4 regions of the Erwinia sp. HDF1-3R genome follow, and region 3 is predicted to be linked to each of the others. Evidence: predicted binding sites of a transcription regulator. Region 3 holds the regulator's gene; each other region holds the start of a gene.
What was found. Region 3 encodes CRP, which controls carbon source genes, mostly activating them, when cyclic AMP is high. Its sites were predicted from a motif close to ATGTGANNNNNNTCACAT; they were not measured.

Region 1 (3,213 bases), 980 kb from region 3:
GTAAGGCAGGCCGAGATTCAGCGCCTGGTTAATGGGATTGAGATAGCCCGGCACGCTGCTCTTGTAGTCGCCATCAAAATCGACTTTCACTTCAGAACGATAGGTAAAGCCAAAGCGGTTATCCTTATCCACTTCATAAAGAATGCCTGCGTTCCAGCCATAGCCCCACTCATCCCCTTTTAAGCGGGCGATCTGCGTATCCGCAGGGAGTCCAAGCGCTGAACCGGTTTCACCCGCATAGCGCTCAATTTTGGCACGGGCATAAACGGCATCGAAGCCCACGCCGAAGCTGAAATGTTCATTCAGACGATAAGCCGTGCTTAAATTAAGATTAACGGTCTGTAAATCGGTTTTACCGGCGTAAGGGCCTGCCGTGTAATCGCTATTATATTCCGTTGCCAGACCATAATTGGAGGTGGCGGAGGCGCCGAGCCACCAGCTATCGTTGAGCGGCTGAACATAATGAATATTCGGCACCCACTGGGTGGGGGCAATATTATTGGCATTCAGGCTGCGGCCCGTGGGGCTATTACCGTCAACCGAGACATCAGGGTCAATAAATACCGCACCGACGGAAAACATGGGCCGATCCATCAGCGCCATTGTGGCGGGGTTACGGCTGGCAGAGGCGGCGGTATCCCCCATTGCGCCTTCACCAGAATAGGCGCGTCCCAGACCAATAGCGGAAAACTCGTTAAGCTGAAAGCCGGCTGCTGAAACATTTGACGAGATAATTGCGACTGCCACCGCAAGAGAAGACTTATTAAACAGGGATTTATGGTTCATGACCACAACCTCATTATCGGGATTTTTTATTAAGCTCTGTTACATAACGTAACAGGGGATCGCGAATTGTAGGGGCTGATATACGGCTCACAAATCAGACCAGTTCCACAGTATAGGTCCGACCTGTGTCTAAGTAGCAATATTGTTTTATAAATATTGCAGAAATGATCATAAAAAAGAGATCTCTATTACAAATACCGCCGGATAACGTTTCAGGCCGCGTCAGTTTGCGGTAGATCAAATTTAACTGTGATTTTCATCACTAAACGCCGTTAATTCAGGCTGGCGTCAGACAAGCCTGAAAGAGAGGCGTAAACTCGGCGCAGACAATTAATAACGCGCTGCCCTGAGGCAGATAACTGGAGATCCTATGACGCATTCCATTAATAAATGCAGCGCCAATGAAACCGCGGCCTGCTGTTGTGTTGACGTTGGCACTATCATGGATAACACCGACTGCACGGCAAGCTGGAGTCAGCTGTATAACGATCAACAGCAGGCCGCTGCTATGCTGGCCCAGCTGACGGAAAAAGCCCGCAGCATTGAATCCGAACCCTGTGTTATCACCAGCCGCTATAGCGAAGCGCCAGAGGGCGTGCGCCTGGACGCAGACTTTACCTTTAGCTGCCAGGCTGAAACCATGATCTTCCAGCTCGGCCTGCGTTAAGTTCTTCGTGCCGGTGAGCGGCTGTCGCCTGCTCACCGGGGCACAAAGCGTGTGTTTCCTCTCATTTTTATCCCTCCCTCCGTGCACCTTGTAAAATCCTTGTTAACATTAGAGGTCTGACCTCTTTGGCAATGATGCCCGCGACCCTTTAACAGGTGATAAGAATGAGCAAAGCGCTACCTTTGCTAACGCGCAGCGGCGATCGCATCGCCATTACTCACGGATTACGCACTCCCTTTGCCCGGCAGGCCACCGCGCTTCACGGCATTCCCGCCGTGGCGCTGGGCCAGATGCTGATTAGCGAACTGCTCGCTCGCAGCGACTTTCCTCCCGAGGTAATTGAGCTGCTGGTTTTTGGTCAGGTGGTGCAGATGCCGGAGGCACCCAACATTGCGCGGGAAATCGTCCTCGGCACCGGGATGAGCGTCCATACCGACGCCTGGAGCGTCAGCCGCGCCTGTGCGACCAGCTTTCAGGCGGTAGCCAGCGTCGCGGAAAGCCTGATGGTTGGGCATATTCAGGCGGGTATTGCGGGCGGAGCCGATTCCTCTTCGGTCCTGCCCATCGGCGTGAGCAAAAAGCTGGGCAGGGTGCTGGTAGACCTCAGCAAGGCCAGGCACTTTTCGCAAAAAATGAAGCTAATCAGCCAGCTCCGGCCGCGCGATTTGCTGCCCGTTCCACCCGCCGTAGCGGAATACTCTACCGGACTGCGGATGGGCGATACCGCCGAACAGATGGCAAAAAGCCATGCGATTACCCGCGAGCAGCAGGATGCGCTGGCGCATCGCTCACATCAGCGAGCGGCGCAGGCATGGCAGGAGGGCAGGCTGAGCGATGAGGTGATGACCGCCTGTGTACCGCCCTGGCACGCTCCGTTTGCGCAGGACAATAATGTGCGGTTGAATTCAAGCCTTGCAGATTATGCAAAGCTGCGGCCTGCTTTCGATCGCCGCCACGGCACGGTGACCGCCGCTAACAGCACGCCGCTCACCGACGGTGCCGCCGCGGTGGTACTGATGAGCGAATCGCGGGCAAAATCGCTGGGCATTACACCGCTTGGCTACCTGCGCAGCTATGCCTTTACCGCTATTGATGTGCGCCACGACATGCTACTGGGACCGGCCTGGGCCTCACCGCTGGCGCTGGATCGCGCAGGCGTTACCCTCGGCGATCTGACGCTGATTGATATGCACGAAGCCTTTGCCGCACAGACGCTGGCCAATTTAAAAATGTTTGCGGATCCGCATTTTGCCCGCGATATTCTGAACAGACCCCAGGCGCTGGGGGAAGTGGATGACGAAAAATTCAACGTGCTGGGCGGATCGATTGCCTATGGTCACCCTTTTGCGGCGACCGGTGCGCGGATGATCACCCAGACGCTTAATGAGCTGCGCAGACGCGGAGGCGGCCTGGGCCTGGTCACCGCCTGTGCGGCCGGGGGCCTGGGTGCCGCAATGGTTCTGGAGGCAGAGTGATGGAAAATCCAACGGCGTTCACGCTAACCATGCGCACCGACAACGTGGCGGTGATCGCTCTGGACGTTCCCGGCGAGAAGGTGAATACGCTCAGGGCGGAGTTTGCCAGCCAAATCCGCGAGGTTATTGGCCGTGCCCGCGAAAATCCGCAGCTGGCCGGGATAGTACTTATTTCAGGTAAGCCGGACTCGTTTATCGCCGGGGCCGATATTGCAATGATCGCCGGATGTAAAACGGCGGGAGAGGCGGAAACGCTGGCGCGGGAAGGGCAAAAGGTGATGGCGG
Region 2 (3,213 bases), 1.8 Mb from region 3:
CAGCGCAAGAACCACGGCCAGCAATACACCCGGCACGACCAGCACCATAAAGCCGAGCTGCACCACCAGGGTCATAATAAACACCAGCAGCAGCAGGCGCGGCAGCGAGGGTGCCGAGGTACCGATAGCACGTAGTGCGCTGACGCGCTGACCGGCTGACACCATCGGGATCAGGCTGAGCATGCCGCCGAGCAGCAGGGTATTTCCCACCAGCGAAGCAAAAGTACCGGCTGCTGAAGCGCGAAGCAGAATACGCTGCTGATCGGGCGACATATTCTGAACCATTTCCAGCAGGCTCATGCCCGAGCCACGGCTGCCGTCGGTCAGCATGGAGAGTTGGTCGGCCCCGGGCGTCAGCGCGTGGCCGATCAGAACGGTGATAAATGAGGTTAGCAGCGACATCAGCACGATGGTAACCAGCTGATGACGTAAAAAATTCCCCGTGTCACGGTATAACGAGCCAGCCGTGATTGACATGTACTCTCCTTTCAAGCCTGCATTAACGATCCGGGGATTGTACATGGTCTGGGGCGAACCTGGCACCCTGACTTACATAACTTTCATTTAAAGAAGGTGTTACCGGATAAAACAGCGGCGGCAATCCATAGCGTGCCCTTGCCCGGTCACAGGCCTCATTCGCCACGCCATCCTCGCCGGAACGGGCAAACTCGCGGCAGGGGGTGGGTCGCTGCTGATAAATTCCGCAGGAGACACAGCCGCCAGGTTCGCCCTCCAGCGCCACGCAGCGAGGGGTCGCCGCGTTGGTGCCGCGCATATTGCGCAGGAACAGATTCAACGGCTCGGTCAGGTCAGCAGGGACGGTGCCGCCGCCGTCGTCGGCTTCTGCCCAGTAAAAAGAGACGCGAAAATGGGCGCAGCAGGCGCCACAGTTAATGCAGGGGTTAATGTTATCGCTCATTCGATTACCCCGCCCTCAGGCGTCGAACCAAAATCACATGGAAGGAGATAAGCAACATAAGCCGCCGGATATGTTCCCGCAAGGGCTATTTATTGCACTTGTGAGGGGTGTAAATTGATCTAAATCAAATCGTTGTTTTTTAAGGAGTTTAAAAGAATTGATTAGGATGATCTTTCCCGTTAATCAATGTAAATATGTCGCCAATAAAAATGACGGCGTGTATTGCGCGCTTTTGAAATTGCAAAGGAGTGATGATGAAACTGAAAGCACTGGCCCTGGCTCTGGTAACGCTGCTGCCCGCGGTGGCGTCCGCACATCAGGCAGGCGATTTCTTTATACGGGCAGGCTCTGCGACCGTGCGCCCCACGGGCGGATCGGACAACGTGCTGGGGTTGGGCGAGTTTGACGTCAGCAACAACACCCAGCTTGGCCTGACGTTTACCTATATGGCCACCGACAATATCGGTATCGAGCTGCTGGGGGCCACGCCATTCCGCCACAAGGTGGGTCTGGCAGCCACCGGCACGCTGGCTACCGTACACCAGCTGCCGCCAACCCTGATGGCGCAGTGGTATTTTATGGGTAATACCAGCAAATGGCAGCCTTACGCCGGCATCGGTATTAACTACACCATGTTCTACGACACTGATTTCAACCAGACCGGTCGCGATGCAGGACTGAGTAATCTGAGCGTGAAAAACACCTGGGGCATCGCCGGACAGGTGGGGCTGGATTACCAGCTGACGCCGAACTGGATGCTGAACGCCTCGCTCTGGTATATGGATATTGATACCAAAGTCCGGTTTGATGCGGGCAGCGACCGTCAGAGCATTGACACCCATATCAATCCATTCGTCTTCTTCTTCGGCGCAGGTTATCGCTTCTGATTTCAGGCGAAAAAAAAGGCGCACTCAGTGCGCCTCTGTAATCGTGCAAAGCCGATTTATTTAATCTGCATATTGTTGGTTACCGCAGTTACGCCTTTCACGGTACGGGTGATTTGCACCGCACGGTTAGCCATCTGCGGGGTGGAGACAAAGCCGCTCAGCTGAACGCGACCTTTAAAGGTTTCAACGTTAATTTCCGTAGACTTCAGTGAGTCATCCTTCAGCAGTTCGGTTTTAACTTTGGTCGTTACTACCGTGTCATCAAGATAACCACCGGTGCCTTCTTTAGTCGGGGTTGGCGCGCATGCGCTGACTGTAATAGCCACTACTGCTGCAACAACCATACCCGTCAGCATTTTAAACAACTTCATTATCGATCTCCCTGTCATCTTTGATTGGCATAAGCCGTATTTACAGAAACGCTCTGTAGCCTATCTAGTGTTAGCCACGAAATGGAAATTATCAAATATGGGCGCTTAAAATAGTGTTGAAATAACGCCTTACCGGGTCAGGCAGGGCGTTAATCGCAATATTAGCGCGTTGCGGCTTTCAGGCTACTGACAAACGACGTCAGCTCGGCCAGCATCACCGGGGGATTGGCGTGATTTTTTTCAATAATTTTTACAATAGCGGAACCCGAAATGGCACCGGCTGCGCCTGCCGCCAGCGCCTCTTTCACCTGAGAGGGTTCAGAGATGCCAAAGCCCTGTAGCGGCGGCGCGGCATGATACTCACGAAGCTTATCCACCAGGTGGCCCAGCGGCAGCGCGGCGCGCGTCTCGGCACCGGTGACGCCCGGACGCGACAGCAAATAGGTATAGCCCCGGCCCCACGAGGCGATCTCCCGCAGCAAATCGTCGCTGGCATTTGGCGGGCAGATAAATATCGGCGCTACGTTGTGCCGCATGGCGGACTGACGGAAGGGGGCCGATTCCTCAACGGGGACATCCGCCACCAGCACCGAATCCACGCCGACCTGCTGGCAGCGGGCAAAGAAATTATCAATACCGTTTGAAAACACCAGGTTAGCATACATCAGCAACCCAATGGGAAGAGTGGGGTATTTCTGGCGAATGGTTGCCAGCATCTCGAAGCAGACGCCAGGCGTGACGCCGGCCGCGAACGCGCGCAGCGTGGCGTTCTGAATAGTCGGACCGTCAGCCAGCGGATCGGAGAAGGGAATACCCAGCTCCAGCGCATCGGCACCGCCTTCAACCAGCGCGTCGATTATGCGTAGCGACAGCTCGGGCGTGGGATCGCCCAGCGTCACGAAGGGGACAAAGGCACCTTCTTTCCGCGCCTTCAACTGTTTAAATAGCTCGTCGTAACGTTCCATCAGATCTCTCCCTTCGCGGTCAGAATATCGTGCACGGTAAATATATCTTTATCGCCCCGTCCCGACAGGTT
Region 3 (3,213 bases):
GGCCAGTCGCGTAAATACCTGCACACCTACGATGAAGCGGTACCCTGGAACCAGGTGCCGGGCACCTTTACGCCCTGGCAGCCGCTGCCCGAGCCGACTGACGTGCTGTTCTATGAAGGTTTACACGGTGGCGTAATGACGCCGCAGCATAACGTTGCGGAGAATGTCGATCTGCTGGTCGGCGTGGTACCGATCGTCAACCTTGAGTGGATCCAAAAGCTGGTCCGCGACACCAGCGAGCGGGGGCACTCCCGCGAGGCGGTGATGGACTCCGTGGTACGCTCGATGGAGGACTACATCAACTATATTACCCCGCAGTTTTCGCGCACCCACATCAACTTTCAGCGCGTACCTACGGTGGATACCTCCAATCCGTTTGCGGCACGCGGTATCCCATCGCTTGATGAAAGCTTTGTGGTTATCCACTTCCAGGCGCTGGAGGATATTGATTTCCCCTATCTCCTGTCGATGCTGCAGGGCGCGTTTATCTCTCAGATCAATACGCTGGTGGTGCCGGGCGGCAAAATGGGGCTGGCGATGGAGCTGATAATGGGGCCGCTGGTCAGGCGTCTGATTGAGGGGAAAAAGATAGTCTGAGACACCGTGCGTTAAGCACAGAGAAAAAAACAGTCTGGGCCACTGCGCATTAGCCCCACAGGCTGGGGCTAATGGAATGTTAAATTTCGATCGCTTCAAAGCTGTGGGTGATTTCAACGCCTTTGCCCAGCATCAGGGCAACGGAGCAATACTTTTCTGCCGACAGGTCGACGGCGCGGGAAACGGCTTTCTCCTCCAGGCCCTTACCGCTGACAATAAAGTGCAGGTTGATATGGGTGAACAGACGGGGTGCTTCTTCCCGGCGTTCGGAAGTCAGTTTGACCTCGCAGTCAGCCACGTCATGGCGCCCCTTTTGCAGGATTGACACCACGTCGATGGCGCTACACCCGCCGGCCGCCATCAGCACCATTTCCATTGGGCTGGGTGCCTTATCGCCCGCATTGCCGTCCATTAAAATCTGGTGTCCAGATGAGGATTCTCCCAAAAAGGTGAGCCCTTCTACCCATTTAACACGTGCTTGCATAACAAATCCCTCTAAGTCATTCAGTTAACGCCAGATTACGCTTCGGCAACAAAAACGGCAATGCGACAATTTTCACACTATGCTGAAGCGAGACAACACAAGACACTCGTTCCAAGCTGTGCTACAAACAAAGCTGTAATAATTTCGTTCGTACTCTACAAGCATGACGAAACGGCACAACATAACGACCCAGGCCTGCGACAGGGTTCGGGATAATTTCCCTGAGGGGAAACGCGTCACTATTTCAACGCCTGACAGGGAACTCTGCCCCTGTGTTTAGGCATGATGACAACAGAGGATAATCGCGAATGGTTCTCGGCAAACCGCAAACAGACCCGACTCTTGAATGGTTCCTGTCACATTGCCATATTCATAAGTATCCATCCAAAAGCACGCTAATTCACCAGGGTGAGAAAGCGGAAACGCTTTACTACATCGTGAAAGGTTCAGTAGCGGTGCTCATTAAGGATGAGGAAGGCAAAGAGATGATCCTCTCTTACCTCAACCAGGGCGACTTTATCGGTGAACTTGGCCTGTTTGAAGAGGGTCAGGAGCGTAGCGCATGGGTCAGGGCGAAAACCGCCTGTGAAGTGGCTGAAATATCCTATAAGAAATTCCGTCAGCTTATTCAGGTTAACCCTGATATTCTGATGCGACTCTCTTCGCAGATGGCTCGTCGCCTGCAGGTGACGTCTGAGAAAGTGGGGAATTTAGCTTTCCTCGATGTGACGGGTCGCATCGCGCAGACGCTACTGAATCTGGCTAAGCAGCCGGATGCAATGACTCACCCGGATGGGATGCAGATCAAAATCACCCGCCAGGAAATTGGTCAGATTGTGGGCTGCTCGCGCGAAACCGTGGGCCGCATACTCAAAATGCTGGAAGATCAGAATCTGATCTCCGCACACGGTAAAACTATCGTAGTTTATGGCACGCGCTAACCGGCTCTGATCCCCCCGGCGCAACCTCCCGTTGCGCCTTTTTTATTGGTATGGAGCGATGTGGCGCAGACTGATTTATCATCCTGAGGTTAACTATGCCCTGCGTCAGACGCTGGTGCTCTGTTTACCAGTAGCGATTGGATGGCTGTTGGGCGATCTGCAAAAGGGACTGCTGTTCTCCCTGGTACCCGCATGCTGCAATAACGCCGGTCTGGATACGCCGCATAAGCGCTTTTTCAAACGCCTTATCGTGGGCGGAAGCCTGTTTGCCTTTAGTAGCTTTCTGATCCAGTACCTGGGTGAGCACAGCGTTCCCCTGCCTGCGATTCTGTTTGCTATGGCAATGCTGCTGGGCGTCACGGGTGAAATCAGCCCACTGCATGCCAGGCTGCTGCCCGGATCGCTTATCGCCGCCATCTTCACCCTGAGTCTGGCCGGTCGCATGCCGATATGGGAGCCGCCCCTGCTCTACGTGCTGGGGACGATCTGGTACGGGGTGTTCAACTGGTTCTGGTTCTGGCTGTGGAAAGAGCAGCCGATGCGCGAAACCCTCAGCCTGCTATACCGCGAGCTGGCCGACTATTGTGAAGCCAAATATACCCTGCTCACCCGTCTGACCGATCCTGAAAAAGCCCTGCCGCCGCTGCTGGCCCGCCAGCAAAAAGCCGTCGATCTGATCGGCATCTGCTATCAGCAGATGCATATGCTGGCCGCCAACCGCGACAGCCATCATAAACGTCTCATCCGCGCGTTTCAGGTCGCACTGGATTTGCAGGAGCATATCTCCGTCAGCCTGCATCAGCCTGAAGAGGTGCAGAAGCTGGTCGAAAAAAGCCATGCTGAAGCGGTCATTCGCTGGAACGCGCAAACCATCGCCGCTCGACTGCGGGAGCTGGCCGATGATATTCTCTACCACCGGCTGCCGGAGCGCTTTGTGATGGACAAGCCGCTCGGCGCACTTGAAAAAATCGCCCGTCGAAGCCGGGATAATCCGGTGGGACAGTTCTGCTACTACCACTTCAGCCGTATTGCGCGCGTCCTGCGCACGCAGCGCCCTTTATATCAGCGCGACCTGATGGCCGATCGCCAGCGCCGCCTGCCGCTGCTGGCCGCCTGCAAAAGCTATCTGTCGCTGAAGTCTGCCGCCCTGCGCACCGCCGCCCGCTTTGCCGTGATGCTCACCTTCGCCAG
Region 4 (3,213 bases), 390 kb from region 3:
TATGCCACATTTTTTCTCGCTTTCCCTGCGCAATAACGTGCTTAACCCTCCGCTTGTTTGTGGGCTGTCTTCCAGACTGACAACAAATGCGCTGTTTTCTGCAAGGGTTGTTTTATACTACGCGCACACAGTATCAGTACGGATTCTAAACATATTATGACGCAGGATGAACTGAAAAAGGCGGTCGGCTGGGCCGCACTGAAATACGTACAGCCGGGAACGATTGTTGGCGTAGGTACGGGGTCTACCGCCGCTCATTTTATCGATGCGCTGGGGTCTGTCAGGCACCAGATTGAAGGAGCCGTATCCAGCTCCGATGCCTCTACCGCGTTATTAAAGGCGCTGGGAATACCGGTTTTCGATCTGAACGAGGTTGACTCCCTGTCGGTTTATGTCGACGGCGCTGATGAAATTAATGCCTCCCTTCAGATGATCAAAGGCGGCGGTGCTGCGCTTACGCGTGAAAAAATTATTGCCGCCGTGGCCGAAAAATTCATCTGCATCGCTGACAGTTCCAAACAGGTGGACGTATTGGGTCATTTTCCACTGCCGGTTGAGGTCATCCCGATGGCGCGTAGCTATGTGGCGCGTGAACTGGTCAAGCTGGGTGGGCTGCCGGAATACCGTCAGCATGTCCTGACTGATAACGGTAACGATATTCTCGACGTGCATAATCTTCAGATTATGGATGCCGTCGCGCTGGAAAAGGCGATAAATGCACTGCCTGGCGTGGTCACTGTCGGGCTGTTTGCGGCGCGCGGTGCCGATATTGCCTTAATCGGTACGCCAGAGGGCGTTAAAGTCCTTCAGTGAGGATCTGACCTGCGCCTCAGGGCGCGGGATAATTTTAGTTAAAAAACATCTTTTCTTTCAGGCCTGAAAATATAGTGACTTATGTCACATAAACCCCGCAGATCGGCCGATCGCACTGGCGAGAGGATTTACACCGTGATTATCTGCCAGTTTGCCCCCTGATGCGTCGCTGCCATGCTGTCTGCCGGGCAATCGTTTGTATTGCCGCAGGCGTAGATTTTGATACTTTGACAGAAGGCTGCCTTATATCTGAAAAATATTGCGAGGTCAGCTCCTTCTGAAGTCTGATAAATAGGGTCGGGAAATGTCAAAAGTATCACTGGAGAAAGATAAGATTAAGTTCCTGCTGGTGGAAGGCGTACACCAGAGCGCGATCGATAATCTGCGCGCGTCAGGCTATACCAACATCGAATTTCATAAAGGCGCGCTGGACAGTGAGTCGCTGAAAGCCTCCGTTCGTGATGCGCACTTTATCGGTATCCGCTCACGCACGCATCTTAGCGAAGAGATCTTCGCAGCGGCTGAAAAGCTGGTAGCGGTGGGCTGTTTCTGCATCGGAACCAATCAGGTTGACCTTAATGCAGCCGCGAAGCGCGGGATCCCGGTTTTTAACGCGCCTTTCTCCAATACCCGATCCGTTGCTGAACTGGTAATCGGTGAACTGCTGTTGATGCTTCGTGGCGTACCGATGGCCAATGCCAAAGCCCACCGGGGCGTATGGAATAAGCTGGCGGCGGGGTCCTATGAGGCGCGCGGCAAGAAGCTGGGTATCATTGGCTACGGTCATATTGGCATGCAGCTGGGTGTGCTGGCGGAAAGCCTGGGGATGCACGTCTATTTCTACGACATTGAGAACAAGCTGCCGTTGGGTAATGCCACGCAGGTGCGCTACCTGTCCGAGCTGCTGAATATGAGCGACGTGGTCAGCCTGCACGTACCGGAAACGGCGTCGACGCAGAATATGATGGGGCCAGAGGAGCTGGCGATGATGAAGCCGGGCTCGCTGCTGATCAATGCCTCTCGCGGGACGGTGGTAGATATTCCTGCGCTGTGTAAGGTGCTGGCCGACAAACATCTGGCCGGTGCGGCGATTGACGTTTTCCCGGAAGAACCTGCGACCAACAGCGATCCATTCAATTCACCGCTTTGCGAATTTGATAATGTGATCCTGACGCCGCATATTGGTGGTTCAACGCAGGAAGCGCAGGAAAATATCGGCGTCGAAGTCGCGGGCAAGCTGGCGAAATACTCTGACAACGGCTCAACGCTCTCAGCGGTTAACTTCCCGGAAGTCTCGCTGCCGATGCACGGTGAGCAGAGTCGTTTACTGCATATTCACGAGAATCGCCCGGGTATCTTAACGGCACTTAACAACATTTTTGCCGGGCAGGGCATCAACATTGCCGCACAGTATCTGCAAACCACACCGCAGATGGGCTATGTGGTGATTGATATCGACGCATCACATGACGTTGCGAATACTGCCCTTCAGCTAATGAAGGCGATTCCAGGCACTATCCGTGCCCGTCTGCTTTACTGATAATTGACTTGTTCGCCCGCCTTAATACGGCAGTGCGGTGCATTTAACCAAGTTTCCAGGCCGGGATGCCGTCTTCGGGCGGGCATCCTTGCCCGCCGCTCCCTGAGCGCAGTATCCTTATCTCAGCTGCTTTAAGTAAAACCATTTTCGTATTTACGAAGTTCTTATTTTTTGAAGTTTAAATGATTATCGAATTTAAATATGTCGACTCGCCTTAAAATGTGCTGACCCCGGGTTCCTGTATTTACCTGATGCACTCAAAGCGTCGCATTACCACTGCCAAACCTTAGAGGGCGTAATGATTACCGGTAGCGGCACGTCCCAGTCTGCTCCAGGTAGCGCCTCCACCTGCTGACAATCGTGAGCCAGGCCTATCGGTAACAGCCCATGCTGCGGCCAGTTCTGCAGCGTCCGGTCGTAAAAACCGCCACCCATACCCAGCCGCTGTCCCTGGGCATCAAACGCCACCAGAGGCACCATCAGCACATCCAGATCCCTGAGCGTTGCCAGATTACGAATATCCAGCGGCGGCTCGGGAATACCCAGGCGATTAGGTGTGAGCGGCGTGCTGGCATCGTAGCGAATAAACAGCAGCTGGCCTGTGGAAAACGGATGCAGAACCGGGAGATACACCTGTTTACCGCGCTGCCTCAGTTCGGCTATCAGCGGTTGTGTGTTGAGTTCACCGTCAAAAGAGAGGAAAAGTGCGACCTTATGGGCCTGCTGTACCGGCGCAAAATTCATTGCGAGGATAGCTGCCTGATTAGCTGCATTGAGCTGCTGCTCTGTCGTCAGGTTACGCCGAAGGTGTCGAACGCGCGTGCGGATCTCCTGGCGAGTGGGAAGGCTTATATTCATAA

Region 1: the regulator CRP is predicted to act here: its motif matches at 1,012-1,029, upstream of AAGR22_RS15600 (YfcZ/YiiS family protein).
Region 2: the regulator CRP is predicted to act here: its motif matches at 1,032-1,049, upstream of ompW (outer membrane protein OmpW).
Region 4: the regulator CRP is predicted to act here: its motif matches at 886-903, upstream of serA (phosphoglycerate dehydrogenase).

The regions. Positions count from the first base shown of each region.
Region 1 covers NZ_CP155071.1:3,439,253-3,442,465, reverse strand. Annotated here, with positions in the region: gene fadL (long-chain fatty acid transporter FadL) at 1-786, opposite strand, end outside; gene AAGR22_RS15600 (YfcZ/YiiS family protein) at 1,157-1,453, shown strand; gene fadI (acetyl-CoA C-acyltransferase FadI) at 1,618-2,928, shown strand; gene fadJ (fatty acid oxidation complex subunit alpha FadJ) at 2,928-3,213, shown strand, end outside.
Region 2 covers NZ_CP155071.1:2,602,955-2,606,167, reverse strand. Annotated here, with positions in the region: gene AAGR22_RS11875 (YciC family protein) at 1-477, opposite strand, end outside; gene AAGR22_RS11870 (YkgJ family cysteine cluster protein) at 500-919, opposite strand; gene ompW (outer membrane protein OmpW) at 1,174-1,806, shown strand; gene AAGR22_RS11860 (BON domain-containing protein) at 1,863-2,177, opposite strand; gene trpA (tryptophan synthase subunit alpha) at 2,339-3,142, opposite strand; gene trpB (tryptophan synthase subunit beta) at 3,142-3,213, opposite strand, start outside.
Region 3 covers NZ_CP155071.1:4,416,913-4,420,125, forward strand. Annotated here, with positions in the region: gene AAGR22_RS20145 (phosphoribulokinase) at 1-597, shown strand, start outside; gene AAGR22_RS20150 (OsmC family protein) at 677-1,081, opposite strand; gene crp (cAMP-activated global transcriptional regulator CRP) at 1,390-2,022, shown strand; gene AAGR22_RS20160 (YccS/YhfK family putative transporter) at 2,081-3,213, shown strand, end outside.
Region 4 covers NZ_CP155071.1:4,028,763-4,031,975, reverse strand. Annotated here, with positions in the region: gene rpiA (ribose-5-phosphate isomerase RpiA) at 157-813, shown strand; gene serA (phosphoglycerate dehydrogenase) at 1,118-2,353, shown strand; gene AAGR22_RS18235 (5-formyltetrahydrofolate cyclo-ligase) at 2,624-3,211, opposite strand.